Regions from separate parts of the Pseudomonas sp. VD-NE ins genome, predicted to be linked through region 3. Evidence: predicted binding sites of a transcription regulator. Region 3 holds the regulator's gene; each other region holds the start of a gene.

Region 1 (7,489 bases), 2.1 Mb from region 3:
ATGGCGGCGGTCTGTTCCTTGGGATTTCGCGCGTTTTCCAGCGCCTGAGGCGGCAGGATCAGGTCGTTTTTCCAGGCGCCGATCATGTTCTTGATCTCGTCGACGCCATCGTCGCCCGCGTATTCCTTCTGCATGATGTCGGTCATCAGGGCTTTGACGTCGGTCTCGTCGAAGATCGAGAAACCGGGTTTGTAGCCCAGCCGCACGTGTTCCTTGCGGATGATGTTCAGACCAAGGTTGTGGAACGTGCAGACGGTCAGGCCGCGACCTTCGCCGGCGCGCAGCAGGGTGCCGACCCGCTCTTTCATCTCGCGCGCGGCCTTGTTGGTAAAGGTCATGGCGACGATGTACTGGGCGCGGATGCCGCAGTTCTGGATCAGGTGCGCAATTTTGCGCGTGATCACGCTGGTCTTGCCGGAGCCAGCACCGGCGAGCACCAATAGAGGGCCGCCGACGTAGTTCACGGCTTCTTGCTGCCGGGGATTGAGTCGGGACATACGAAAATTCGGGAGTCGTTGACGAAATGGGCCGGCATTTTAACAGGCTCAGCGATTTGTGCTGCTCTCTCCGACTTGTGACGTACCACGCGATTCAAATTTGCCGGTTTTGTTACTTTCGCGGAGGATGCGCGGTGATTTTGCGGCTAATGTTCTCATTCGTGACACAAAATAACGTTTTGATAACCGTTGTCATTTGGTCATTGAACGGCGCAACGGCATAATGCCCCGCCCACATCATTGCAGAGTCTAGGGAGCTAGCTTGTCTACGCCTGTCGAACCCTTGCGTTTGCTGCTACTGGCCGAAGAGCCAGCGTGGACAGCGTTATTGCGCGAGTGTCTGGCTCCGATGGGGAGCGCGGCGGTGCTGATCAGCGCGCCGAGCTGGGACTCGGTCAGCAGTTTGTTCGAAGACAACCGCCATGCGGTGTTGTTGACCCTTCCGGCATTGCAACCGGCACCGGGCCGTTGCAGCCTGCCGACGGTCTTGCTGCTGGAACACGAGCCGGAAACCGCGCCGGTTGGCGTCAGTGACTGGCTAGTGTTCGACGCCCTCGACGCCGGCATGCTACGCCGTTGCCTGCGCCATGTCCGCGAACGCGGCGTTCTCGAAAACACCCTGCAACGCCTCGCCGAACAGGATCCGCTGACCGGCATCGCCAACCGTCAGGGTTTCCAGACCTTGCTCGCCGCGCGCCTCGCGGAAAACGACGGGCGCGGCCTGGCCCTCGGGCATCTCGATCTCGACAACTTTCGTCACGCCAACGATGCCCTCGGCCATCAGGCCGGCGATCGCTTGATCCTGCAAGTGGTCGCACGGCTGAAAAGTCAGCTGGAGGCCGGCGATCAACTGGCGCGGCTGGGCAGCGACGAATTTGCCCTGCTGATCGACACCCGTCGTGCACCGCAGCGCGCCGAGTGGATGGCCGAACGCATCACCGAAGCCCTCGCCGAACCGTATTGGGTCGATGGCGAAAGCCTGCTGATCGGCTCGAGCCTCGGCATCGCCCATGCCCGCGCGCAGGGCGGCGCCGATCCGCTGATGTGGCACGCGCACATCGCCATGCAGCAGGCGAAAAGTACGCAGGGCTGCACCTTTCATATCTTCAACGAACGCATCAACCGCAACGCGCGAAGCATGGCCGACCTCGAAAGCGAGTTGCGCCGGGCCTTGCGCCGCGATGAGCTGGAGCTGCATTACCAGCCCCGTCTGAATATGCAGGATGGCCAGATTGTCGGCCTCGAAGCGTTGGTACGTTGGCGTCATGGTGAGCGCGGTTTGCTGCCGCCGAGTGAATTTGTCCCTTTGGCCGAGCAGAGCGGTTTGATCGTGCCGCTGGGTTACTGGGTGATTTCCAGGGCCCTGCGCGATATGCAGGCCTTGCGTGAACGCGGTTTGCCGGCACTGCACATGGCGATCAACCTGTCGTTCCGCCAGTTTCAAGACAGTCAGTTGTTGCCGACGCTGAGCCGGTTGATTGCCGAGCGTGGCGTTGAGGCGCAGTGGCTGGAATTCGAACTGACCGAAACCGCCGTGATGCGCCGTAGTGATCTGGTCAAGCAGACCATGGATGCTCTCGGCCGTCTCGGTGTGCGTTTCTCGCTGGATGACTTTGGCACCGGGTTTTCCTCGTTCGTGCACCTCAACAGCCTGCCGATCACCTTGCTGAAGATCGACAAAAGCTTTGTCGGCGGCATGGAGCAGCGCGAAGAGAACCGCAAACTGGTGCACGCGATGATCAATCTCGCGCACAACCTGCATCTGGAAGTGGTGGCGGAGGGGGTGGAAACCCCTGAACAGCTAGAACTGTTGCGTGGGTTTGGCTGCGATCAGGTGCAGGGTTATCTGATCAGCCGGCCGTTGCCGTTGGCGGAGTTGGTTGAGTACCTGACCTTCGGCTCAAGCCAGCAGTCAGCCCTCGAAATCGTAAGCTGAACACATAACCCTGTGGGAGCGAGCTTGCTCGCAAAGGCGGCGACACATTCAATATACATGTGTCAGGTACACCGCTTTCGCGAGCAAGCTCGCTCCCACAGGGGAACTTCATTCAGGTTGAGGGATGTTGAAGCCCTGAGATTGCGGCTCCAGCCGAATCATCCGCTTCATCTTCCATTCAAACGCCAGCGTCAAACTCACCGCCGCACACGCCAGGCCCAACGCCAACCCCCACCAGACGCCTGTCGGCCCCCAGTTCAAATGGAACGCCATCCACCATGCCGCCGGTGCACCGATCAGCCAATAGCAGGCGAGCCCGACCAGAAACGTGGTCTTGGCATCCTTGAGCCCTCGAATGCAGCCCATGGCAATCGTCTGCGTGCCGTCGAACAGCTCGAACCACGCCGCCACTGCCAGCAGGCTCACCGCGAGGCGAATCACCTCGGCAAACGCCGGGTCATTGTGATCGAGGAACAACCCGACCAACTGATTCGGCAGCAACCAGAACACCATGGCGAAACCCAGCATGACCACGGCGCCAAAGACGATCCCGACCCGCCCGGACATCCGCGCATCGCTCAGTTGCCCGGCGCCGTAATGCTGGCCGACGCGCATGGTGATCGCGTACGACATCCCCGCCGGCACCATGAACGCCACCGAGACAATTTGCAGGGCAATCTGGTGCGCGCCCAACTGCGTGCTGCCCATGGTGCCCATACACAGAGCTGCGAAGGCGAACAAACCGACTTCCACCGCATACGTGCCGCCGATTGGCAGGCCGAGGCGCCACAACTCTTTCAGGTACTGCCGATTCGGCCGCGACAGGCCCGCGCGCAGCGGATAAGCGTCATACGCCGGATGCCGACGGATATGCCAGGCCAGCGCCAACGCCATGCAGTTGGCAACAATTGCCGTGACCAGGCCGATCCCCGTCAGGCCCATTTTCGGCAGGCCGAACATGCCGGTGATCAGCGCGTAATTGAGCAGGAAATTCGCTACGGTGCCGGCCAGGCTGATGACCATCACCGGTGTCGCCCGGCCAATGGCACTGGTGAAACCGCGCAAAGCCATGAAGCTGAGGTAGCCGGGGAGGGCGAAGGGCAGGGCAATCAGGAATTGCCCGGCGGCGTTGACGTTGGTTTCGGTCTGGCCGAACAGCAGCAACACTGGTTTCAGGTTCCACAGCAGCAACCCGGCGCCCAGCGCCATCAACCACGCCAGCCACAGACCAGCCTGAGTCAGGCGTGCGGCGCCGATGATGTCGCCGGCACCCTTGCGAATCGCGACCAGAGTGCCGACCGCCGCAATCACCCCGATGCAGAAAATCGACACGAACGAATAGCTCGCCGCACCGAGACCGCCACCGGCCAACGCTTCAGGACTCAATCGCGCCATCATCAGGGTGTCAGTCAGCACCATCAACATGTGCGCCAACTGTGAAGCAATCAACGGCCCTGCCAGCCGCAGGATGGCCCAGAGTTCGGTACGCACAGGATGCTGCATGGTCATTACCACTCAATTTCAGAGGGAACAGGAGACCGTCGATTCTCAGGCCTTGGCAGGCTTTGCACAAAGGGATAAAAAGGATGGGTTGCATGATTAAAACTCATCCTGAGCAGATTTTGTCAGACTGGCTGCATCCCGCTATAGGAGCTTTCTGTATGTCGCGTCGTCTTCCTCCCTTGTATGCCCTGCGCGCATTTGACGCGGCGGCGCGACATAGCTCGTTCACCCGTGCGGCTGAGGAGTTGTCGATTACCCAGAGTGCGGTCAGCCGGCATATTCGAACCCTGGAAGATCATTTCGCTTGCCGGCTGTTCCATCGCAGCGGGCGCAATCTGCAACTGACCGAAGCGGCCCGTCTGCTGTTGCCCGGCATCCGCGAAGGCTTCACTGCTCTGGAACGAGCCTGCAATACCTTGCGTGCCGAAGACGACATTCTGCGCATGAAGGCGCCGTCGACCTTGACCATGCGCTGGCTGTTGGCGCGGCTCAGTCGCTTCCGTCACTTGCAGCCGGGCAACGAAGTGCAACTGACCAGCGCCTGGATGGATGTCGATTCGGTGGACTTCAACGATGAGCCGTTCGATTGCGCTGTGCTGCTGAGTGACGGGCATTTTCCGCCGGACTGGGAGGCCAGCCTGTTATTTCCTGAAGAGCTGATCCCGGTGGGTGCGCCGAACCTGCTGAATGATCAGCCGTGGGATCTGGCCCGGCTGGCGTCCACCGAATTGCTCCATCCGACCCCGGATCGCCGCGACTGGCGCAGTTGGCTGGAGCACATGGGACTGTCGGATCAGGTCTCGCTCAAGGGCGGACAGGTGTTCGATACCCTCGAGTTAGGGATGATCGCAGCGGCGCGCGGCTACGGTGTATCGATGGGCGATCTGTTGATGGTCGCCGAAGATGTGGCACAAGGAAGACTGAGCCTGCCGTGGCCGACCGCCGTCGCCAGCGGACTGAATTATTACCTGGTGTGGCCAAAGACCCGCCCGGGAGGTGAACGTTTGCGCCGCCTCAGCGACTTCCTCCAAGGCGAAGTCCGCGCCATGGAGTTGCCTGCGGTTGCGCGCTTGAGCTGAAACGTTCGAGCCGCCACAATGCCGGCCTTGTGCCATAACCCTGCTGCTCGCTCAAGTATTCGGCTTTACCGCCGAATACGTGCATGTGGAACCGTCGTGCCGGTATCCACGATTCACCCCCACTATTAAAAATTATCCGAGCTGCGATCAAGGAGGATCGGAAAGTTCGGCCAGGAGCTGTCATGTCTCAACCTCGCGCTCGGATCGCCTCACAGTTAGGCCTCGCCCTCGCCGTGATACTGGCGATAGTCATCAGTGGCAGTACGGTGTTCGCCCTGCGTTCGCTGGATTCGGCCAACCTCGCCACCCGTGAAGAGCATCTGGCCAGTGAGGCGCGGCTGCTGGCCGACCAACTGAGCACCTTCCACGGCACGCTGCGTGAAAGCACTCAGCGCCTGAGCGGGTTGTTCGAGAAGCGCTTCAGCGCGGGTTTGAGCATTCACCCCAGTGAACCGGTGACAGTCGCCGGCACCCAGACCCCGGGACTGCACCTGGGCAGCGAAGTGTTGAACAACAACTTCAAGGAAGTCGACGAGTTCAAGCAGATGACCGCTGGCGTCGCCACCCTGTTCGTGCGCAGCGGCGAAGACTTCGTGCGGGTCAGTACCTCGCTGACCAAGCAGGACGGCACGCGCGCCATCGGCACCTTGCTCGACCATGCGCACCCGGCCTACGCAAAATTGATGGCGGGGCAGGGCTATGTCGGTCGCGCCTTGCTGTTCGATCGCTCCTACATGACTCAGTACACGCCGGTGCGTGACGGCAGCGGCAAGGTGATTGCGGTGTTGTTCGTCGGCTTCGATTACACCGATGCGCAGAACATCCAGTTCGACAACCTCAAGCGCTTCCGCATCGGCCAGAGCGGTTCGCTGGCGTTGCTGGATGAGCAAAACAAATGGCTGGTCGCACCGGCGGGTGTGCAAGCGCTGGATCAAGCCGTTCCGGTGATCAAAGGTCTGGCGGCGAAACCGGGCAAGGGTGAGTTCTGGAGCGACACCGCTGAAGACTTCTACAGCATTGCCGTGCCGTTCGATGGCGGGCCGTGGTCGGTGGTGGCGAGCATGCCGAAATCCGAGATCCGCGCGGTGACCTGGAGTGTCGGCACGCAACTGGCGATTGGCAGTCTGTTGGCGATGTTGCTGGCGGTCGGTTCGGTGGTCTGGCTGCTGCGCAGCAAACTGGCGCCTCTGGGGGATCTGGTGCGTCAGGCCGAGGCTTTGGGCGCCGGTGATCTGAGCGTGCGCCTGAACGTGTCGAGCAATGACGAGATCGGCCAGTTGTCGCGCGCGTTCAACCAGATGAGTCAGGCTTTATCGACCATGGTTGAGCACATCCGTCGTGCCTCGCAAGAAGTTAACAGCCGTGCACAGGCGCTGTCCGGTTTGTCCGGCGGTGCCTACGAAGGCATGGAACAGCAGTCCGGCGAAATCACCAGCATGGCCGGCGCGGTGGAAGAGTTCAGCGCAACCTCGCTGAACATTGCCGACAACATGGGCGCGACCCAGCGTCTGGCGCAGGAAAATGCCCAGCAAACGCAGATTGGCCGCAGCTCGATGGAAGAAGCGTCGTCCTCGCTGGAGCAAATCGCTGGTGCCCTGAACAGCACCGCCACCGTGATCAACACCCTCGGTCAGCGTTCGCAGGAAATCGGCGGCATCGTTGGCGTGATTACTTCGATTGCCGAACAGACTAACTTGCTGGCGCTCAACGCCGCGATTGAAGCGGCACGTGCCGGTGAACAAGGTCGCGGCTTCGCCGTGGTGGCCGATGAGGTGCGTAGCCTCGCTTCGCGTACTCGTCAGGCGACTGATGAAATTTCCAGCATGATCCACAGCATCCAGCAGGAAACCGGCAATGCGATCAGCACCATGGAACAGGGCAATGTGCTGATGCAGGAAGGTTTGTCGCGTAACGCCAACGTCGCCTCGGCGCTGGCGCGCATTGATGAGCAGAGCCGTTCGGCGGGGCAGCAGTTTGCCGCGATTACCACCGCGACGCAGGAGCAGAGCAGCACCGCGACTCTTTTGAGCAGTAACCTGCAAAGCATTGCGATGGCCAACAGTGAGCAGCGCGAAGTGGTGTCCAACCTGGCCGTGACCGCCAAGGAACTGGAAGGTCTGGCGGCCGAACTGCGTCAGGAGGTTGACCGGTTCCGTTAAGGCGCCGGTGCCTTATTGATACACCGAGAGGTCTTCACTGGAGTCGACCTCTCCCCATTCGCCGGTGTAGGCGACAGCTGCAATCGGCACACGACCGGCATCGATAACGCGTTGCAGGGTGTTGGTCATGTGCATGCTGTCGCGTTGCTGCGGCGACAGTTCTGCACGCAGCCGCAGGACTTCCGCCCAGCCTTCGGGCGTGAAGCGCAAAAGCCCCATGTACTGTCCCTGAACATCGTCCACCGATTGCGGCTTGTTGCCGATTTCGGCCAGCGTGTGCGCGGCGGTCAGGCGAAAGGTTTCGGCATCCAGCAG
Region 2 (7,489 bases), 1.5 Mb from region 3:
TGGGTGCCGAGGAGTTGCAGGGTTTGCTGCAGCGCTCGCATCAACTGGTGGTGGGCAAGTTGCCGAAAAAGACCCAAATCGGATTATTGCTGTAACCCCGATCTCCCTGTGGGAGCGAGCCTGCTCGCGAAAGCGGACTTTCATTCAACGATGATGTTGTCTGATACGGCCTCTTCGCGAGCAGGCTCGCTCCCACATTGGTTTTTGCAGTTCTTTAGAACAGGGTCAACAGGTTCGAGCCGAGAAACAGCTGGTCGATCCAGAACACTTGGTGCAATACGACAATCACCCAGAACAGAATCTGAAACGAGACCTTGCGCGTCTTGTGCCGGAACACTTGTTGGGCGATCAACGCGCCAGGCCAGCCGCCGGCCAGTTCCACCGCATGCAGGATGTTTTCCGGCGTGCGCCAGGCATCCGTCTGCGCCTTGCGCTTGTCAGCCCAGTACATGAAGAACGCCAGCACGCTGACGATCCCGTAAGCGGCTAACGGCACCAGCGAAATCCCGCGCAGCCACATCGACACTGAGCCGAACAACGGCAGCGCACAGACGATCAACAGAACCAGCAGTTTCAGCTTCAGGTTCTGGATGTTGTTGCCGCGCGAAGGTCGTCCTTCAGGGCGGCGTGCGCGGGAATCACTCATGGCTTGGCCGCCGCCCAGTCGATCCAGCCAAACTGCCACGTCGCCAGAATGACCAGGCCAAACACGATCCGATACCAGGCAAACGCCGCATAGCTATGGCTGGCGATGAACTTGAGCAAGCCGCGCACGGCGATCATGGCGAAGATGAACGCCGTGACAAAACCGATGGCGAACACCGGGAAGTCCGCCGGCACAAACAGGTGGCGGTACTTGTAACCCGAATAGACCGCCGCTCCGACCATGGTCGGCATCGCGAGGAAGAACGAAAACTCGGTGGCAGTCTTGCGCGACAGGCCGAACAACAAGCCGCCAATGATCGTCGAGCCGGAACGCGAGGTGCCGGGAATCATCGCCAGACATTGGGCGAAACCGACTTTCAGGGCATCTTTCCAGGTGATCTCATCGACCGTTTCGGCGTGCACTTCATGCTGACGCTTTTCCGCCCATAACATGATGATGCCGCCCACCACCAACGCGGTCGCGACGGTGATCGGGTTGAACAAGTATTCGTGGATCAGGTCGGCAAAGATCACCCCCAGCACAACGGCGGGCAAGAAAGCGATCAGCAGATTGGCGGTAAAACGCCGGGCGCTCGGCTGGGTCGGCAAACCGATGACCACGTCGAGAATCTTGCGCCGAAACTCCCAGACCACCGCGAGAATCGCGCCGAGCTGGATGATGATATTGAACGCCATGGCCCTTTCGCCGCCGAAATTCAGCAAGTCGGCAACAATGATCTGGTGTCCGGTACTGGAAATGGGCAAAAACTCCGTCAGCCCTTCTACAACTCCTAGTATCAGTGCCTGCAAGGCCGTCCAAAGATCCATCAATCCCCCAAAGAGCGATGCGCGCTGGCATGCTCCGATAGTATTTTTCTAGCGTTCACTGCGATCAGCGTAGCTGGTTATGGCTGTACCGATTCCGCACGCACAGGATCCACACGAAACGGTCAAAATTCCGTGAAATATCAATTTGGATTCAGGTTTTCACGCGCGGGGCCGAAATCCTAACAGACAAGCCTTAATAGCGCTGCCGCGTTATACGACTTGGGTCGCGTATGCCCGCTCACGAAATCGTGGTTGGATGCTGGCGGTCGTTTATTACAAGAAAAAGAATCCGGAGTGACAGCGTTATGAACAGCTTGCGCAGTGTGTCGATCAGCCGACGCTTGTGGCTCATCTTGATTGTGGCGGTGGTCATGTTGCTGACCTTGGGCATGTTGATGCTCAAGCAGATCCACGACGATCTCTATCACGCCAAGGCCCAGAAAACCCAGCACGTGGTACAGACGGCCAGCGGCCTGCTGACCTATTACCACGATCTCGAAACCGCCGGCACCTTGAGCAAAGACGCGGCACAGAAGCAGGCGCTGACGGCGATTCGCGGCCTGCGCTACGACCAGAGCGATTATTTCTGGATCAACGACCTCACGCCCGTGATGGTCATGCACCCGACCAACCCAAAACTCGAAGGCCAGAACCTCTCGGCGATCCGCGATCCGGACGGCTTTGCAGTGTTCAACGAAATGGTTGCCATCGCCAAGGCCAAAGGCGCCGGCATGGTCGACTACCGTTGGCCGAAACCGGGTGCCAGTGAGCCGGTGGCCAAGACCTCCTACGTCAAATTGTTCGAGCCTTGGGGCTGGGTGCTCGGTTCCGGGGTTTACGTCGACGACGTCCAGGCTGAATTCCAGGGGCAGGTGATCAAGGCTACGGTCATCGGCCTGGCGATTGCCGTGATCATGGCGTTGCTGGTGATCCTGATCGCGCGCAGCATCGTGCGTCCGTTGCAGGAAACCGTGAACGCCATGGCCAACATTGCCAGCGGTGAAAGCGACCTGACCCGCAGCCTCGATACCCATGGCAAGGATGAAGTCACTGAGCTGGCGCATCACTTCAACGCCTTTACCGCCAAACTGCGGCGGGTGATCGGTGATTTGCAGGTGTCGGCCAGTGCACTGGGCCAATCGTCCAGCGAACTGGGCAACGATGCTTCGCAGGCGCAGCAACGCAGCCAGCAGCAATCGCAGCAGATGGAACTGGTGGCGACCGCGATCAACGAGGTGACCTATGGCGTGCAAGACGTGGCGAAGAACGCCGAGCACGCCGCCGCGGAAATGCGCGATGCGGAAGCGCAGGCGCAACAGGGCCAGATCAATATCGACGGCAGCCTGCAGCAGATCGACAAGCTGTCCGGGACTATTGATCAAGCGGTTGAGGTGATTCGTACCCTGGCAGCAGAAAGTACGCAGATCGGTAGCGTGCTGGAGGTGATCCGTTCGATTGCCGAGCAGACCAACCTGCTTGCGCTCAACGCCGCGATCGAAGCGGCGCGGGCCGGTGAGCAAGGTCGCGGGTTTGCCGTGGTGGCGGATGAAGTACGCTTGCTCGCGCAGCGTACGCAGAAGTCGACCGCGGAAATCCAGTCGATGATCGAGCGCCTGCAGAACCATTCCGAAGCCGCCGTGAAGGTGATCGGCGACAGCAGCAAAGCGTCGCAATTGACCATCGAGCAAGCGGGATTGGCCGGCGCCAGTCTGAATGCTATTGGCCAAGCGTTGCGTAATCTCAATGGTCTGAATGCGTCGATTGCCAGCGCCACCTTGCAGCAGGCGCATGTGGTCGAGGACATCAATCAGAACGTCACCCAAGCGGCCGGCCTCTCGCACAGCACGGCGATCGCGGCCGAACAGTCGAGTGCGGCCAGTCTGCGCCTTGGTCAATTGAGCGAGCAACTCAACGGCCTCCTGCGCCAGTTCCGCGTCTGACCCGTGTAACTTTGGTGAGCCCGCCCCTCACCCCAGCCCTCTCCCCGAGGAGAGGGGGCTGACCGAGGTGTCTCAAGCTATACGTCGACCTGAAAAATCGAGTCGATTATGGATTCAACGCAGAAAGATCAGGTCGGCGTATCTCGAACATCCAACTTGGTCAGTCCCCTCTCCCTACGGGCGGTCCGACGTTTCGGGAGGGTTAGGGTGAGGGGCTTTTGATCTACAGCGATCATCAGCACCTAGCCCAATGCAGTACAATCCGCCCCTCCTCAATTTCCCCCAAGGAACCTACATGTCCGGGCTTGAACTGTTTGCCGCCGCCCTTGGTGTGATTGCCGTATGGCTGACGGTCAAACAGAATCCGTGGTGCTGGCCAATCGGCCTGGTCATGGTGCTGCTCTATAGCTGGATCTTCTTTGAAGTAAAGCTGTACTCGGACATGTTGCTGCAAGTGATCTACGCCGCGTTGCAAGTCTATGGCTGGTGGCAATGGACCCGCGCCGGGACGATGCATGACGGTCGTGAGGTCACCCGACTCGATCAACGCTCTATCCTGATCGGCCTCGGTGCAGGTGCCGTCGGCAGCCTGCTGCTCGGTGCGGCCATGGCCCACTGGACCGACGCCGCGCAACCGTGGCTCGATGCTGCGCTCACCGGTTTCAGCCTGGTTGCGCAACTGTGGATGGCGCAGAAGCGCCTGCAGTGCTGGGCACTGTGGTTCGTGCTCGATGTGATCTTTGTCGGCTTGTTCATCTATAAAGGGTTGTACCTGACCGCTGCGCTGTACGGTCTGTTTACCCTGCTGGCGATCCAGGGCTTTCGCGAATGGCGCGCTGACCCGGCGTTGCGCACATGAAGGTCGTGGTCCTGACCGGGCCCGAATCCACCGGCAAGAGCTGGCTGGCGGCGGGCCTGCAACAACGCTTTGGCGGCTTGCGCGTGGATGAGTACGTGCGCCGCTTTATCGAACTCAATCCCCGTGACACCTGTCTGGCCGACATCCCTGATATCGCTCGGGGTCAGTTGCAATGGGAAGATGCAGCGCGGGCACAACAACCGGCGCTGCTGATTCTCGACACCCATTTGCTGAGCAACATACTGTGGAGCCAGACGCTGTTTGGCGATTGCCCGGACTGGCTGGAATCAGAGTTGCTGGCGCGGCATTACGACCTGCATCTTTTACTCTCGCCTGAGCAGATCGACTGGACCGATGACGGTCAGCGCTGCCAACCGGATCTGGACGAGCGAATGGCGTTTTACCAGGCTACGCAAGAATGGCTTGAACACCACCACCAGCGTTTCCAGGTCATTCAGGGCCATTGGGCCGAACGCCAGACCCGGGCTTTTGCCGCCGTCGAGCAATTGCTGGCTGAATGACCCGGTCAGCGGGTCAGATTACCCAGCGATTTCCCCTGGTTTGGGGGCAAAGTGTCCGTTCCTGAAACACTCCGTGAGTTGCAAAGGGCCCGTTTCAGCGCAGTTCATGGCTTTGTCATGCGAGTTGTTACGCGGTTGAAACACACCGCCGCAAACCCTTGTTCCAGAGCTTTGCTCAGCCGATAGACAGCTCAGCGCAACCCAGCGTGTTTCAGCCTTGAAACAGCTTGTGTTTCAAGTGTGCACGCTGAAAACACAAACCATTGAAATTCAACAACATTCCAAAAGCGGCATAGCTTTCGCTCTCTCCTTCACAACGCTGACTAGGGCCAGCCCACTGAAGAAGGAATTGCAGCCGTGGGGAACATCCAAAAAGGTTTGACCTGCCTTCTGCTGATCGGATCAGCAGCCAGCACATTGATCAGCTTCAACGTGCAGGCAGAGGGTAACGGCGTGATTGTCCTCAATCGCGATGTTCAGCCGATTCCTATTGGTCGTAGCGGCGGTAAAGACCCCTACCCAACCACCGTCAATGCCAACCCTTCAGGCCGCATCAATCAGGCGATGAGCAGCACTGAGCTCAATGACGGCGAGTTTGCCAGCGTGGCCAGTGGCTCTTCGATCCGCGGCAACATCAGCACGCCGACGGCGAATCTGCCCGGCATGAACACCCTGACCAATACCAACGGCCTGCCCGGCATGAGCAGCGGCCACGGCGGCGGCGCCGGCGGATCCATCTCCAATACCGTCAACCGCGCCATGGGCGCAGGCCTTGCGCCGCTGACCCGCATGGCTGGAGGCCAATAAGATGAATCGTTGCCTGCTCCTGCTTGCCCTCTTCGGCTGCGCCAGTGCCATGGCGGCCGACCCCAGCTCAGTGAACAACGCGAACATTCAGGACACCGGCATTCAGTACCGCGGCAACTACAACGTCAACCAGGCCGCTGGCGACCAGATGCAACAGACCAACACCAAGGCGATCGCCATTGGCACCTCAGCCAGCGCCACCACCAATGTTCGCCAAACGATCGATACACCCGCCAATCCTTCGACGAATGCCAGCGCAACCATTGGCGGCAACGCTTTCAGTAATGGCAACGGGATCCTCGGTGTGAACCAGGGTGCCGGCGCCAACAACCAGATGGCCAACGTCACGCGCATCAGCATCAGTGCTGCCCCGCAGAGCGTTGACGACAGTGCCCTTTCCCAACAGAACGTGGCGCTTTTACCGAGCTCAGGAGCAACTGGTACCTCACCCGGCAGTCGCCAGGTCACGACAAGTGATCAGGCCTTCACCGGCAGCCGCGGGGTAATTCAGGTGAACCAGAGTGCCGGGGTGGGGAACCGTATGGCTAACACCCTGAGCATCCGGGTCGCTGACTGACCCAAACAACAAAAGCAGTGCAATTAGAAAGTACCAACACTTAACCAACTAATAAGCACGATGGAGAAACACCATGAAACCTACAATGGCTCTCAAACCACTGGTTTTCGCACTTGCAGCAGTGATGGCAATCGCAGCACAGGCAGGCGGTCGTGATGACGATCATGGTAACGGGCACGGCAATGGTCATGGCAACCATGAACCAAAAGGCCCTACCCTGGAACAACTTCTGCAAATCGGCGCCGGCGCTGGTGCTGCCGTACTCGACACGCAGAACAGCGATGGCAACCTGGTGGGCAACCAAGGCACCAAAAATGATGCCTCCGTTCGCGACTCGGCCAATGGCACCAACGGCAACGTCGGCATGAACAACACCGCCGGCGATGGCAACCAACAGGACAACGCCGCTGCACTGGCAACTGCCGACGAAAGCTTCATCTTCGGCACTGCCGTGTCCGTCTCCAGCGCCACTCAAGTCAACAACAACAACGCGGTTGCCAACTACTCGACAACCAACAACGCCAACCTCAACAACGTGGGTAACGGCGGTTCCGGCAACATCGGTGTGAACAACAGTGCCGGCAACTTCAACCAACAGAAAAACAACCTGGCCATTGCCGTATCCGGTGGTCGTGTAGCTAACGCCGCTGCCGCTGCCAACCAAAGCTCCACTGGGTTGACTGTGTCCAACAACGGCACTCAAACCTACAAAACCGATACTCTGAGAGGTACCTTCACCGCTGCTGGCGCATTCGCAGCAGCTGGCAAAGCGACCATCGAAGGCGACAAAGGCCATGGTGGTGGCGGTTATGGCGACAACGACCGTGGTCATGGCGGCAGCGGCGGCAGCAAAGATCAGAAAGCGACCTTTGAAGCTGTCGGCATCTTCGGTCTCGCCGGTGTAACCACGCAACAAGTGCTGACCCCTGACGGCTGGAAAAACCCTGTGACCAACAACGCAAACATCTCCAACGTTGGTAACAACTTCTCCGGCAACGCTGGTTACAACAACGCCGCCGGTGTTGGTAACCAACAAAGCAACTCGCTGTCCATCGCTGCAGGTTGCAAAGCCTGCCTGTAGTCGCGATCGAAACGAAAGCCCCGGAAACGGGGCTTTTCCTCAGTCCGCAAAGGCGTATCGATCATGCGTAAGACTGCCCTCCTCGCCCTGCTTTGTCTGTCCGGCCTGACCCAGGCTGCCCAGATGCCAGTCGCTGCCCTCCCAGGCGGCGTACTCGTCTACAAAAACGTGCAAAGCATTCGTGAGCGCAAGTTTGCCGACATTGTCGAACAGAAAACCGATTTCAGCTGC
Region 3 (7,489 bases):
GAGCGAGGGTTTTCACCTTCGGCGATCGACAGGATCCCTTCCAACAACATTTCGCGATAACGCGACTGCCGCAACGCAATTGACTTCAGCTTGGCGGCAATCGGCAGCAACACCAGGTTGGCACTGGCCACGCCGTAAATGGTCGCGACAAACGCCACGGCGATGCCGCTGCCCAGTTGTGTTGGATCCGCGAGGTTACCCATCACATGGATCAGGCCCATCACCGCACCGATGATGCCGATGGTTGGCGCGTAGCCGCCCATGCTTTCAAAGACTTTTGCGGCTTCGATGTCGCGGGCTTCCTGGGTGTAGAAATCCACCTCGAGGATGCTACGGATCGCTTCCGGCTCGGCACCGTCGACCAGCAATTGCAAGCCTTTGCGCGAGTAATTGTCGGGTTCGGCATCGGCCACGCCTTCAAGGCCCAGCAGGCCTTCCTTGCGCGCGGTGAGACTCCAGTTGACGACGCGATCAATGCCACCGGCCAGATCGACCCGTGGCGGAAACAGAATCCAGGCGAGGATCTGCATGGCGCGCTTGAACGCGCTCATCGGCGATTGCAGCAGTGCGGCACCGATGGTGCCGCCCAGTACGATCAATGCCGCCGGGCCGTTGGCCAGCGCACCGAGATGACCACCTTCAAGGTAGTTACCACCGATGATGGCGACGAACGCCATGATGATCCCGATAAGGCTTAAAACATCCATCAGATACACGCCTCGACAATGTGTTTGCCGATGTCGTCGAGGCTGTACACCGCGTCGGCGAGGTCAGCTTTGACGATGGCCATTGGCATGCCGTAGATCACGCAACTAGCTTCGTCTTGCGCCCACACGGCGCTGCCGCCCTGCTTGAGCAGACGCGCGCCTTCACGGCCGTCGGCGCCCATGCCGGTCAACACCACCGCCAGAACTTTGTCGCCGTAGGATTTCGCCGCCGAACCGAAGGTGATGTCCACGCACGGCTTGTAGTTCAGACGCTCGTCGCCCGGGAGGATTTTCACCGCGCCACGGCCGTCGATCATCATTTGCTTGCCACCCGGCGCGAGCAACGCCAGGCCCGGACGCAGGATGTCGCCATCCTCGGCTTCCTTGACGCTGATGCGGCAGAGCTTGTCGAGACGCTCGGCGAAGGCCTTGGTGAACGCCGCCGGCATGTGCTGGATCAACACGATCGGTGCCGGGAAGTTCGCTGGCAACTGAGTCAGCACGCGTTGCAGGGCCACTGGGCCGCCAGTTGAAGTACCGATGGCAACCAGTTTGTAGGCCTTGCGTTTCGGCGCCGGCGACGACGCGCTGGCGGCCGGGGCGCGAGTTGGCGCTGGAGCTGGAGCCGGACGCGTTGGCGCACTGGTGCTGTGACTGCTGTGGCTGCTGAAGCTGGACGCAGCTGGGGTCGGTGCAGGCGCAGGAGCAGCTACTGGCGCAGGTGCGCTGTAAGCACTGAAACGACGGTTACTGCGCGAAATGCTATGGACCTTTTCGCACAACAGTTGCTTGACCTTCTCTGGGTTACGCGAGATGTCTTCGAAATTCTTCGGCAGGAAATCCACCGCGCCGGCGTCCAGCGCATCGAGGGTGACCCGGGCGCCTTCGTGGGTCAGCGAGGAGAACATCAACACCGGGGTCGGGCAGCGCTGCATGATGTGCCGCACTGCCGTGATGCCGTCCATCATCGGCATCTCGTAGTCCATGGTGATCACGTCCGGCTTGAGCGCCAGCGCCTGATCAATCGCCTCTTTACCGTTGGTTGCGGTGCCGACCACCTGAATGCTCGGATCCGCAGAAAGAATTTCCGAGACGCGGCGGCGGAAAAAACCCGAATCGTCCACCACCAGGACTTTGACTGCCATAAACACTCCATTAGGTGCGGCGGGACGTTATCGCCCCGCCGCCCCGGATTCAAATACGCCGTGCGGCGTAACGCTTGAGCATGCTTGGAACATCGAGAATCAGCGCGATGCGGCCGTCACCGGTAATGGTGGCGCCGGACATGCCCGGAGTGCCCTGCAGCATTTTGCCCAATGGCTTGATGACCACTTCTTCCTGACCGACCAGTTGATCGACGACGAAGCCGATCCGCTGAGTGCCCACCGAAAGGATCACCACGTGGCCTTCACGCTGCTCTTCGTGAGCGGCGGAGCTGACCAGCCAGCGCTTGAGGTAGAACAATGGCAGCGCCTTGTCCCGCACGATCACCACTTCCTGACCGTCGACGACGTTGGTGGTCGACAGGTCGAGGTGGAAGATTTCGTTGACGTTGACCAACGGGAACGCAAACGCCTGATTGCCGAGCATCACCATCAGGGTTGGCATGATCGCGAGGGTCAGCGGCACCTTGATGACGATCTTCGAGCCCTGGCCCTTGGTCGAGTAAATGTTGATCGAACCGTTGAGCTGGGAAATCTTGGTCTTCACCACGTCCATGCCGACACCGCGGCCGGACACGTCGGAGATCTCGGTCTTGGTCGAGAAACCCGGGGCGAAAATCAGGTTGTAGCACTCGGTATCGCTGAGGCGATCGGCCGCGTCCTTGTCCATCACGCCGCGTTTTACCGCAATGGCGCGCAGGACGTTCGGGTCCATGCCTTTGCCGTCATCGGAAATCGACAGCAGGATATGGTCGCCCTCTTGCTCGGCTGCCAGTACCACGCGACCGCCACGGGCCTTGCCCGACGCTTCGCGTTCTTCCGGCGACTCGATGCCGTGGTCGACGGCGTTGCGCACCAAGTGGACCAGCGGGTCGGCCAGGGCCTCGACAAGGTTTTTGTCGAGGTCGGTTTCTTCACCCACCAGTTCCAGGTTGATCTCTTTCTTGAGCTGACGCGCCAGATCTCGAACCAGACGCGGGAAGCGCCCGAAGACTTTCTTGATTGGCTGCATCCGCGTCTTCATAACGGCGGTCTGCAAGTCAGCCGTGACCACGTCGAGGTTCGACACGGCCTTTTGCATGGCTTCATCGCCGCTGTTCAGGCCCAGACGCACGAGACGGTTACGCACCAGCACCAGCTCGCCAACCATGTTCATGATTTCGTCGAGACGTGCCGTGTCGACGCGCACGGTGGTTTCGGCTTCGCTCGCCGGTTTTTCCGGTGGCGGTGTTGCCGGCGCACGGGCCGGAGCCGGTGCAGCAGCGGCGGCCGGTTTTGGCGCTTCGGCTTTCGGCTCAGGCTTGGCAGCAGGCTTGGGCGCTGCAGCAGCGGCCGGTGCCTTGGCAGCCGGTGTGGTGACGGTCGAAGCTCTGCCAGCAGCGGCGGTGCCGACTTCGGAGAACTTGCCTTTGCCGTGCAATTCGTCGAGCAGCGATTCGAACTCGTGATCGCTGATCAGATCGCTACCGGCCGCCGCAGCAACCGGTGCGGCTGGCGCAGGTGCCGACGCAATCGCCGACTCCAGCGCATCGACGGCAAAGTTGCCCTTGCCATGCAACTGATCGAGCAGGGCTTCGAATTCGTCGTCGGTGATATCAGAGCTGTCGCCCTTGGCCGGAGCCGCAGGGGCTGCCGCCGCTGGCGCAACCGCGTCCACCGCAAACTGGCCCTTGCCGTGCAGTTGATCGAGCAAAGACTCGAACTCGGCATCGGTGATTTCATCGCTCGCGGCTTCAGCGGCCGTTTGCACAGGGGCAGCAGCGGCCGGGGCTTCGGCTTCAGCCTTGACGGCGTTCAGCGAGTCCAACAGCTGTTCAAATTCGTTATCGGTGATGTCGCCCGACGCGTCGCCTTCGACGACCAGTTCTTCGATCATCTCGGCCACTGGCGAAGCCGGGGCTGTGTCCGCCGATTGCGGTTCGGCCAGACGCGCCAGGGCGGCCAGCAGTTCCGGGGTGGCCGCGGTGATCGGCGCACGCTCACGAACCTCAGTGAACATGCTGTTCACCGCGTCCAGCGCTTCGAGGACAACGTCCATCAGTTCTGCATCAACGCGACGTTCACCCTTGCGCAGGATGTCGAACACGTTTTCGGCGATGTGACAGCACTCCACCAGCTCATTGAGCTGAAGGAAGCCGGCGCCCCCTTTTACAGTGTGGAAACCGCGAAAAATTGCGTTGAGCAGATCTGCGTCATCCGGACGGCTTTCCAGCTCGACCAGTTGTTCGGACAGTTGCTCAAGAATCTCGCCGGCCTCAACCAGGAAATCCTGAAGGATCTCTTCATCGGCGCCGAAGCTCATTAATGGGGTGCTCCTACAGGTCTAAAAACCCAAAAAACCTAAAATTCCAAAACTCTAGAACCCGAGGCTGGATAACAAATCGTCCACATCGTCCTGACCGGACACAACGTCTTCTCGTTTATCGGCATGAATCTGCGGACCTTCACCCTGCGAGAGATGTTTTTGTGGATCTTTTTCTGCAAGCATCGCGGCGCGGTCATGTTCGATGCCCGCAAAGCGGTCGACCTGACTGGCCATGAGCACGAGTTTGAGCAAATTGCTTTCGACTTCGGTGACCAGTTGGGTCACACGCTTGATCACCTGACCGGTGAGGTCCTGGTAATCCTGGGCCAGCAGGATGTCGTTGAGATTGCTCGACACCGCACGGTTGTCCGTGCTGCTGCGTGACAGAAAACCGTCGACCCGGCGCGCCAGTTCACGGAACTCTTCAGCCCCGACCTCGCGACGCATGAAGCGGCCCCAATCGGCGCTCAACGTCTGGGCTTCGTCAGCCAGACCATTGACCACCGGCGTGGCGCTTTCCACCAGATCCATGGTGCGGTTGGCCGCGGCCTCTGTCAGCTTGACCACATAGCCCAGGCGTTCGGTGGCGTCGGTGATTTGCGACACTTCCTCGGCCTGCGGCATGTTCGGATCGATCTGGAAGTTGACGATCGCACTGTGCAATTCACGTGTGAGCTTGCCCACTTCCTGGTACAGGCCACGGTCACGGGTCTGATTGAGCTCATGGATCAGTTGCACAGCGTCGCCGAACCTGCCTTTTTCAAGGCTTTCGACCAGTTCGACCGCGTGTTTTTTCAGGGTCGACTCGAAATCGCCCTGTGAAGATTCGTTATGCTCCATAGCTCCCCCGCGCGTTCATCAGCCGATGCGTTCGAAAATCTTCTCGATTTTGTCTTTCAACGCCTGAGCCGTGAAAGGTTTGACTACGTAGCCGTTTACACCGGCCTGAGCGGCTTCAATGATCTGCTCGCGCTTGGCTTCTGCAGTCACCATCAGCACTGGCAGGTGCTTGAGTTTTTCATCGGCACGCACGTGGCGCAGCAGGTCGATACCGGTCATGCCCGGCATGTTCCAGTCTGTTACCAGAAAGTCGATGCTTCCGCTGTTGAGCACTGGAATGGCAGTCACGCCATCGTCAGCCTCGACGGTGTTGGTGAACCCAAGATCACGCAGCAGGTTCTTGATGATCCGCCGCATCGTTGAGAAGTCATCAACGATGAGGATTTTCATGTCTTTGTTCAATTCGACCTCCAAGCAGTCTTAAACGCGCCCAGCACCTGGACGCGCCACTTCAATCAATCGGCGCAGCACTCGAAGACTGTCTGGAGCACAACAGAGCAAGACCGGTGCCGTTCATCACCGCACCAGCCTCGTTCGCAGTGTCCCCACACTGCCTTCAGCGCGCTCGCCACTCCCCCAAACGCCCCCGCAAACGGGCCGCGCACTGGCTGTGTAACTGGCTGACCCGCGATTCACTGACGCCAAGGACTTCACCGATCTCCTTGAGGTTCAGCTCTTCGTCGTAGTACAGCGCCAACACCAGTCGCTCACGCTCCGGCAAATTGGCAATCGCGTCCGCCAGCGCTGCCTGGAAACGTTCATCTTCCAGATCGCGTGACGGCTCAAGATGAGCACTCGCGCCATCCTCGTGCAGCCCTTCGTGTTCGCCGTCCTGCAGCAGGTCGTCGAAACTGAACAGGCGGCTGCCCAAGGTGTCATTCAAAATCCCGTAGTAATCGTCGAGACTCAATTGGAGTTCGGCCGCAACCTCGTGATCTTTAGCATCACGGCCGGTTTTAGCTTCAATTGAGCGAATCGCGTCGCTGACCATCCGGGTATTGCGGTGAACCGAGCGTGGCGCCCAGTCCCCTTTGCGCACTTCGTCGAGCATCGCGCCGCGGATTCGAATGCCCGCGTACGTTTCGAAACTGGCGCCTTTGCTGGCGTCATATTTGGTCGAGACTTCGAGCAGACCGATCATCCCGGCCTGGATCAAATCTTCAACCTGCACACTCGCCGGCAAGCGTGCCAGCAAGTGGTAGGCAATGCGTTTGACCAGTGGCGCGTAACGCTCGATCAGTTCGTACTGCGCGTCACGTGCCGACTTCTTGTAGTAGTTCATACCGCTTGCGGTCATAGCACGGGCCCTGCCGTTTGCTGCACGAGGCGCTCGACGAAAAACTCAAGGTGGCCGCGCGGGTTGGCGGGCAGCGGCCAGGTGTCGACCTTCTGCGCGATGGCCTTGAACGCCAGCGCGCACTTGGAACGCGGGAAGGCTTCATAGACCGCACGCTGCTTCTGCACCGCTTTACGCACGCTTTCGTCGTAAGGCACGGCGCCGACGTATTGTAGAGCGACGTCGAGGAAGCGATCCGTGACCTTGGTCAACTTGGCGAACAGGTTGCGCCCTTCCTGCGGGCTCTGCGCCATGTTGGCGAGGACGCGGAAGCGGTTCATGCCGTAATCGCGGTTGAGCAATTTGATCAGCGCGTAGGCGTCGGTAATGGACGTCGGCTCGTCGCAGACCACCAGCAACACTTCTTGCGCGGCGCGTACGAAACTGACTACCGAGTCACCAATACCCGCAGCGGTGTCGATCACCAGTACGTCGAGATTGTCGCCGATGTCGCTGAACGCCTGAATCAGACCGGCATGTTGCGCCGGGCTCAGGTGGACCATGCTCTGTGTGCCGGACGCCGCCGGCACGATGCGAATGCCACCGGGGCCTTGCAACAGCACGTCGCGCAATTCGCAGCGGCCTTCGATCACGTCGGCCAGTGTGCGTTTAGGGGTCAGACCCAACAAAACGTCGACGTTCGCCAGTCCCAGATCGGCGTCCAGCAGCATGACCCGACGGCCAAGCTCTGCCAGCGCCAGAGACAAGTTCACTGACACGTTAGTCTTGCCGACGCCACCTTTGCCGCCGGTCACCGCGATCACCTGTACGGGATGCATGCTGCCCATGTTATTTCTTTACCTTGTCTTGCATAGACGGAGGCCACATTACTGGCTGCGCGTTCACAAACGGAACAATGCATGGCAGACCATCGATGTAGGTACAAAAACTGTTCATGAATACCTCAGCCTACCTGCTTGGTCGGGCTGTGATAGATATCAGCGAACATGTCAGCCATGGCTTCTTCGCTGGGTTCTTCCTGCATTTGCACGCTGACGGCGCGGCTGACCAGTTGATGACGACGCGGCAGATGCAAATCATCCGGAATCCGTGGGCCATCGGTCAGGTACGCGACCGGCAATTCATGACTGATCGCCAGGCTCAACACTTCGCCAAGGCTGGCCGTTTCATCCAGTTT
Region 4 (7,489 bases), 3.2 Mb from region 3:
TTGCCCGTTTTGTTTGGGGTTGGCGTTTTAAGGGTAAGTTAAGTTGTGGCGGTTAACCTGAGGCCACTTAAACGAATCACCCCAAGGAACGAACCGATGAAAACTTTGACTGCTCTGTTTACCGCCGCTGCCCTGACTCTTACCGCTGGCCTGGCCCAGGCTGATGTTCGCGTCGACCAGATTCCTGAACTGGTTAAGTCGGGCAAGATCAAGCCGCTGGAGTCGATGAACGCCGAAGCGCTGAAACTGCATCCGGGTGCGACTATTACTGACACTGACCTGGATAACCACTTCAATGGTTATGAGTACGAAGTTGAGCTGAAGACGGCTGACGGTAAAGAGTTCGATGTGGACTTTGATGCGACCACTGGCAAGGTGTTGAGCAACAAGCAAGACACTTGATACCGAGCATAAAGAAAGCCGCACGATTGAGAGATCGTGCGGCTTTTTTGTGTTCGGCTTTTTAATTGGTTGTCAGTGAGATTTTCTCCCCCTCACCCCAGCCCTCTCCCCCAGGGGGGCGAGGGGGAAAGGGAGCCGATCGGGGGCTATTCAAGTCCTGAGCGCGCCTCGATATTTCAGGTCGGCGTACCTCAAATAGTCACCACGGTCAGTCCCCTCTCCCTCTGGGAGAGGGCTAGGGTGAGGGGAAAAGGCATCACGCCGAGGTGCTGACCAGCGAACCGGAAGTGCTGCTGTCGGAATCCTGCAACGCCTGCAACAGCGAGGCTGTGGCGGTTGACAGAGAAGCCGAGGTAGCGGTGATCTGCGCCTGTGCGGCAGCGACCTCGGCGACCTTCGCATCAGATTTTTCCTGCTTCGCCTGTGCCGCTTGCAATGCCTGCTGTTCTTCCTGCAATTGCTTCTGCAACTCGGCAATCTGCTTGCGCAGTTCCTTCACCGAATCCGATTCTTCACTGCTGCCGGAACCGCTGTCACCCGCCGGAGCGGCACCACCACCGGCGGCGACTTTACCGGTATCGGCAGTCGCACCCGTGCTGGCGGTTGCGGTAGTAGACGTGTCGTCACCAACGTCACTGATCGACGTTTTGCTGGTCGGTGCGCTGACGGTCTGATTGATCGAAACAGAAGTGATGCTGACCATGGAAAGGCTCCAATGCCGGTTATAGATAACCGGTCATCGACCACGGCCGCCTCAATTTGAGATCGACTGTGTACCGACTCGGTATCCGAACCGGTACACAGTCAATTGCGTCAGGCGCTCAGGCGCGCAGTGACTTCGTTCAGTTGCCCGGACAGACCATGCAGGTTCTGGCTGGCGCTTTCGGTGCGCTGCACGTTGTCGAGGTTGGTGCTGGCGATCGAGGTGATCTCGGTGAGGTTGCGCGAGATGTCTTCGGCCACCGAGGTCTGCTCTTCCGCAGCAGTAGCGATCTGACGGTTCATGTCGCGGATCGCTTCCACGGCGTGCGTGATGCGCTCCAGCATCGCGCCCGCCTGGGTCACTTGCTCAACGCTTTCATCACTGCGCGTCTGGCCGCTGTCGATGGCTTGTGCGGCGTCCACCGCACCGGTCTGCACGCTCTGAATGATTTGGTTGATCTCGATAATCGACTCGGCGGTGCGCTGCGCGAGATTACGCACTTCATCGGCGACCACGGCAAAACCACGCCCGGCCTCACCAGCCCGCGCCGCCTCGATCGCAGCATTGAGCGCCAGCAGGTTGGTCTGTTCGGCGATGCCGCGAATCACTTCCAGCACTTTGCCGATACGGCCGCTGTCGGCTTCGAGACGACGAATCACCGAGGCGGTATTGGCGATTTCACCGCGCATCTGGGTGATCGAGTGGATGGTGCTCTGCATGACCTTTTCACCCTGCTGCGCAGACTGATCGGCATCGTCAGCCGCACGCGCGGCGTCTGCGGCGTGACGCGCCACTTCCTGGGCGGTGGCGGACATTTCGTTCATCGCCGTGGCCACTTGGTCGGTGCGATTGAACTGCTCGTTGGTGCCGCCGGCCATGGTCGTGGCGATCGCATTCAACTCACCGCTGGCGCTGTCCAGATCACTGGCGCTGCGTTGCAAACGGGTGAAGGTGTCGGCGAGGAAATCGCGCAGGGTGTTGGCAGCGGCGGCAAGATTGCCCAGTTCATCCTGACGGTCGCTGACCACACGCTCGGCCAGTTTGCCGCGACTCAACTGCGTGACGTAATCGATCAGTTTGCGGATCGGTTCGACCAGGTTGCGGTTGACCAGCCACAGGCTGAGCAGGCCGATCAACAGGCCCGACGCGAGCATCACCAGCAGACCGAACAACACCGTACGATCGGCCTCGGCACTGATCAGCGCCGACTGCTCTGTCCCTTGCTTGCGCAACTCGCTGACCAGTTCGCTCATCTGATCGCTGGTGGCGCGGTCAACGCCTTTGACCGCGGCGTCACCTGCCGTTGGATCGCCACCAGCCGCCACGTAGGCATCGCGGCCCTTCTGATAGGCGGAACCGAGTTGACGATGCTCATCACGCAAACGTTCGATGCGGCTTTTCAGGCTCGGCTCGAGGCCTTTCTGGCTGGCCAGTTCTCCGAGGATGTTTTGCACATCGCGCTGGCGATCTTCGAACTGGCTCCAGTATTTGGCCAGGTCCGCCGGTTGTTTGCCGCGCAGCAGAACGTTTTTCCACTCCTGCACCTGCACCTTGAATTGCAGGTTGGCTTCGTCGATCAATTGCGAGGTGTGCAAGGGACCGGCGATCAACTGGCTGTAGCTTTGCACGCCGTTGGACAGGAAATGAAAACACGCCAGCGCAATCAACAGCATCGCCAGCAGGCTGCCGCTCAGCAGGGCGAGAATTTGCGCTCTCAAGGATTTTTGCAGCATCGAAAGATACTCAGGACAAGGATGAGGCACGCCCGGTAAGGCGTGAAAGTTTGCCGGACATCCATGTCGGCGAGCCTTGGCTCATGGCCAAGCGCGCGCAACGTAACCTAAGCGTGATCGGCGCACCAGAGCGCTTCTTGAAGAGAATCCGACCACCGGTAAGTCGCTGATTTGACGTCACTTTGCTGTCACATAAATGTCATGTGACATTGCGATGATGCGGCTCAGTGAACCTGCCATTTGCGCACCGACGCACCCTCCTCGCAGCGAGCCTTCATGAACCACAGCCTCGATATCAGTCATCGCGATCCTGATCTGTTTGGCCTGCTCTACGGCTATCGCTTCCTGCCCGGCGAACGGGGCCGCGAGGTCGACTCGGCCACGGCGTTGCGCTGTTTGCAGGACGACAGCGACAGTGGCGAATTTCTTTGGCTGCACCTCAATCTGGCGCATGCGGCGTGCGAGCGCTGGATGAAAAGTCATCTGCAATTGCCCGAAGAATTTTTCGAGGCGCTGCACGAAGGCTCGCGTTCGACGCGCATTGAGCATGTCGACTCGGCGTTGCTGGCGGTGGTCAACGATGTGGTGTTCAACCTCAGCAGCATGGTCTCCTCGGATGTGTCGACGCTGTGGGTTTGTGTGCGCAGCAAACTGATCGTCAGCGCGCGCTTGCAACCGCTGCACTCGGTGGACAAATTGCGTTCGTCGGTGAAGGCCGGCGAGCGCTTTCGTTCGCCCTCGGAACTGCTGGTGCACCTGCTCCGTGATCAAGGCGAAGTGCTGACGCAGATCGTGCGCAAGACCAGCCTGAGCGTCGATCAGGTCGAGGACGAATTGCTTTCCTCGCGACTGTCGACCAACCGCGCCGAACTCGGTGCCAATCGTCGGGTGCTGGTGCGTTTGCAACGGCTGCTGGCGCTGGAACCCGGATCGCTGCTGCGTCTGCTTAACCGGCCGCCGCCGTGGTTGCAGAAGGAGGACGTCAAGGAACTGCGCAAATCCACCGAGGAGTTTGCGCTGATCATCAACGACCTCACTGCCCTCGGTGAGCGGATCAAATTGCTCCAGGAAGAGATCGCCGCCAACCTCAACGAACAGAGCAACCGCACGCTGTTCACCCTGACGGTGGTCACGGTGCTGGCGCTGCCGATCAACATCATTGCCGGTTTTTTCGGGATGAATGTGGGTGGCGTGCCGTTGTCGCAGGATCCACAAGGGTTCTGGATATTGGTCGCGCTGGTGGCGACGTTTACCGTGATTGCCGGGCGTTGGGCGTTTCGCAAGCGCGGGGATTATTGACCACCGAACCTTATGTCCAGCACAGATCCCCTGTGGGAGCGAGCCTGCTCGCGAAAGCGATCTGTCATTCAACAATGATGGTGACTGACACTCCGTCTTCGCGAGCAGGCTCGCTCCCACAGGGGACCTCATCGGCCTTAAGACCGACGGCGGGATTAATCAGCCCAAACACTGACATGGCGCAGTCTCTCTGTAACATTCTGCAACGATCATGGGCGACATTCCTTCCCTCGCTCAGGATTGTCCGCTCATGGCTACTCCCTCCCTGACCGCCAGCCCCGCGTCCGCCGCCAGCGGCAGGCCGGCCCTCGACAAGAAAACCGGCCCGTTTACCTACGTGATCTTTTTCGCCGTGCTGGCGATGGGAATGCTGTTCACCGCTTACAGCCTGATGCACGACATGCACGAACTCGGCACGGTGGTCACCACGTGGACGCCGTTCCTGCTGCTCGGAGTGGCGCTGCTGATTGCCCTGGGCTTTGAGTTCGTTAACGGTTTCCATGACACCGCCAACGCCGTCGCGACGGTGATCTACACCCACTCGCTGCCACCGAATGTCGCGGTGGTCTGGTCGGGGTTCTTCAACTTTCTCGGTGTGCTGCTTTCGAGTGGCGCGGTGGCGTTCGGCATCATTGCGTTGCTGCCGGTGGAGCTGATTCTGCAGGTCGGTTCGTCTGCCGGCTTCTCGATGATTTTCGCCCTGCTGATCGCGGCGATCCTGTGGAACCTCGGCACCTGGTGGTTGGGCTTGCCGGCCTCGTCGTCGCACACCTTGATCGGTTCGATCATCGGCGTCGGTGTGGCCAATGCCTTGATGCACGGCCGCGACGGCACCAGCGGTGTCGACTGGGCGCAGGCGACCAAAATCGGTTACGCCTTGCTGCTGTCGCCGCTGGTGGGTTTCGGTTGTGCGGCGCTGTTGCTGTTGGCACTGCGGGCGTTCGTGAAGAATCGTTCGCTGTATAAAGCGCCGGAAGGCAACACGCCGCCGCCATGGTGGATTCGCGGTTTGCTGATTCTGACCTGCACCGGCGTGTCCTTCGCTCACGGCTCCAACGACGGCCAGAAAGGCATGGGCCTGATCATGTTGATTCTGGTCGGCACCTTGCCGATGGCCTATGCCTTGAACCGCACCATGCCGGAAGAACAGTCGTTGCAGTTTGCCGCCGTGGCGCAAGTCACCCAGCAAGCGCTGGTGAAAAGTGCACCGCTGCCGACGCCGGCCGATCCGCGTGCGGTGCTCTCCGATTACGTGCGCAGCAAGGACGCCACGCCACAACTGATTCCCGCCCTCGCCGCCCTCACCGGGCACATTGGCGAAGAAGTCAGGGGCTACGGCTCGCTGGCAAAAGTCCCGGCCGAAGCCATGGGCAACGTCCGTAACGACATGTACCTGGCCAGCGAAAGCATTCGCCTGATGGACAAGAACAAGGTCGGCAATTTCGACGCTGACACCAGCAGCAAGCTGCAACTGTTCAAGCAACAGATCGACAACGCCACGCGGTTTATTCCGCTGTGGGTGAAGATCGCCGTGGCCATCGCGCTCGGGCTGGGCACCATGGTCGGCTGGAAGCGGATTGTGGTGACGGTGGGTGAGAAGATCGGCAAGACCCACCTGACCTATGCGCAGGGTGCATCGGCGGAAACCGTGGCGATGCTGACCATTGGCGCGGCGGACATGTTTGGTTTGCCGGTGTCGACCACGCATGTGTTGTCATCCGGTGTGGCCGGGACCATGGTCGCCAACGGTGGCGGGTTGCAGATGAAGACCATCCGTAATCTGTTGATGGCGTGGGTGCTGACGCTACCGGCGGCGATCCTGCTGTCAGGCAGCCTCTATTGGCTGTTCACCCAGATCTTCTGATCCGCACAACTCCCCTGTAGGAGCTGCCGAAGGCTCGGGCCGCGATCGGACGATCTTTTGATCTTGTTTTTAAAAAGCAAAATCAAAAGATCGCAGCCTCCGGCAGCTCCTACATTTGGATTTGTGGTGTTGGTTAGAGCGCGGAGCGAATCAGATCGCCCAGCCAGTCCATAAACACCCTCACCCGCAACGGCAAATGCCGCTGCCGCGCGTACAACAATGAAATCCCCATCGCCGGCGCGGTGAATTGCGGCAGCACGGTCACCAGTTCACCGTTTTCCAGATGCGGCTGCATGCCGGTGCGCGGCACCTGAGTAAGACCGAAGCCTCCGAGGCACGCCGACTCGTAAGCGTCAGTGCTGTTGACCGTAATGCTGCCAGCCATCGGCAAGCGCTTAACCTGACCGCCCTCCTCATACACAAAGCCTTCCGAACGCGAACCGAGTACGCCCACGTAATGCACCAGCCGATGCTGCGCTAGGTCCTCCAGCGTCTGCGGCACGCCATAGCGCGCGAGGTACGCGGGGCTGGCGCAGTTGACCATGGGAAAGTCACCGAGGTGTCGCGCGACCACTGATTGATCCGGTTGCGCGCCAATCCTCACCACGCAATCGAAGCCTTCGCTGAGCAGGTCGACGCGGCGGTCGGTGCTGCTGATTTCCAGCTCCAGATTCGGGTGCCGATCCATGAACTGCGGCAGGCGCGGCATGATCAGGCGCCGCGCGAGAATGTTCGGCAGGTCGACACGAATGCGCCCGGTCAGCGACGCCTCATCCTGGCGGAACAAGCCCTCGATCTCATCCATGTGCGAGAGCAGATCCTTGCTGCGTTCGTACAGCACCAGACCGTCCTGTGTCGCCTGTACCTTGCGTGTGGTGCGTTGCAGCAGACGCGTGCCGAGTAACGCCTCCAGCGCCTGCACATGCTCGGACACGGTTGATCGCGGCAGTCCGAGATTTTCCCCGGCGAGGGTAAAACTCGACAGTTCGCTGACCCGCACGAAAGTACGCAGCAGTTCCAGTTTGTTCATGGCGGGCCTTTGATTGTTCGGCTGAGCCGATCAGTGATTCCGGATTCACTCTGTTTATCACCTCAGGGCGGATAAATAAACTGAGTCCCATCACCACTCACCGCATCGAGGAAGCTTCCATGAATCGTAAAATCGCATTGATCACCGGCGCCAGCCGTGGCCTGGGCAAGAACGCCGCTCTGCACCTCGCCGCTCAAGGCATCGACATCATCGGCACTTACCACAGCCGTGCTGATGAAGCTCAAGCGCTGGTGAAAGAAGTGCAAGCACTTGGCGGCAAAGCCGTGATGCTGCAACTCGATGTTGGCCGCAGCGAAAGCTTTTCTCAATTCGCCGGGCAGGTCGAGCAAGCCTTGGCGCAAACCTTCGAGCGCCAGCGTTTTGATTTCCTGATCAACAATGCCGGGGTCGGCCTGCATGTCAGCTTCGCCGAGACCAGCGTGGAGCAATTCGACATG

Evidence for each region. Region 3 encodes FliA, which starts transcription of late flagellar genes. Its sites were predicted from a motif close to CTAAAGTTTNNNNNNNNNNNGCCGNTAA; they were not measured.
Region 1: RMV17_RS28710 (methyl-accepting chemotaxis protein) is a predicted target of FliA. The motif match lies at 5,066-5,093, and genes of this name have one in related genera.
Region 2: RMV17_RS14655 (methyl-accepting chemotaxis protein) is a predicted target of FliA. The motif match lies at 1,624-1,651, and genes of this name have one in related genera.
Region 4: RMV17_RS22450 (methyl-accepting chemotaxis protein) is a predicted target of FliA. The motif match lies at 2,953-2,980, and genes of this name have one in related genera.

Annotation. Positions count from the first base shown of each region.
Region 1 covers NZ_CP134772.1:6,400,634-6,408,122, reverse strand. Annotated here, with positions in the region: gene rep (DNA helicase Rep) at 1-497, opposite strand, end outside; gene RMV17_RS28725 (bifunctional diguanylate cyclase/phosphodiesterase) at 760-2,433, shown strand; gene RMV17_RS28720 (NorM family multidrug efflux MATE transporter) at 2,542-3,936, opposite strand; gene RMV17_RS28715 (LysR substrate-binding domain-containing protein) at 4,095-5,015, shown strand; gene RMV17_RS28710 (methyl-accepting chemotaxis protein) at 5,198-7,174, shown strand; gene RMV17_RS28705 (phosphocholine cytidylyltransferase family protein) at 7,187-7,489, opposite strand, start outside.
Region 2 covers NZ_CP134772.1:3,317,617-3,325,105, forward strand. Annotated here, with positions in the region: gene RMV17_RS14640 (MmcQ/YjbR family DNA-binding protein) at 1-95, shown strand, start outside; gene RMV17_RS14645 (DUF1294 domain-containing protein) at 215-646, opposite strand; gene RMV17_RS14650 (undecaprenyl-diphosphate phosphatase) at 643-1,473, opposite strand; gene RMV17_RS14655 (methyl-accepting chemotaxis protein) at 1,779-3,413, shown strand; gene pnuC (nicotinamide riboside transporter PnuC) at 3,709-4,272, shown strand; gene RMV17_RS14665 (AAA family ATPase) at 4,269-4,793, shown strand; gene RMV17_RS14670 (hypothetical protein) at 5,151-5,600, shown strand; gene RMV17_RS14675 (adhesin) at 5,602-6,177, shown strand; gene RMV17_RS14680 (hypothetical protein) at 6,251-7,258, shown strand; gene RMV17_RS14685 (C39 family peptidase) at 7,322-7,489, shown strand, end outside.
Region 3 covers NZ_CP134772.1:1,831,503-1,838,991, reverse strand. Annotated here, with positions in the region: gene RMV17_RS08075 (flagellar motor protein) at 1-707, opposite strand, end outside; gene RMV17_RS08070 (chemotaxis response regulator protein-glutamate methylesterase) at 707-1,852, opposite strand; gene RMV17_RS08065 (chemotaxis protein CheA) at 1,902-4,172, opposite strand; gene RMV17_RS08060 (protein phosphatase CheZ) at 4,227-5,015, opposite strand; gene RMV17_RS08055 (chemotaxis response regulator CheY) at 5,034-5,405, opposite strand; gene fliA (RNA polymerase sigma factor FliA) at 5,572-6,312, opposite strand; gene fleN (flagellar synthesis regulator FleN) at 6,309-7,139, opposite strand; gene flhF (flagellar biosynthesis protein FlhF) at 7,256-7,489, opposite strand, start outside.
Region 4 covers NZ_CP134772.1:5,030,850-5,038,338, forward strand. Annotated here, with positions in the region: gene RMV17_RS22440 (PepSY domain-containing protein) at 97-402, shown strand; gene RMV17_RS22445 (hypothetical protein) at 659-1,105, opposite strand; gene RMV17_RS22450 (methyl-accepting chemotaxis protein) at 1,216-2,838, opposite strand; gene RMV17_RS22455 (transporter) at 3,115-4,137, shown strand; gene RMV17_RS22460 (inorganic phosphate transporter) at 4,388-6,001, shown strand; gene RMV17_RS22465 (LysR family transcriptional regulator) at 6,135-7,031, opposite strand; gene RMV17_RS22470 (SDR family oxidoreductase) at 7,151-7,489, shown strand, end outside.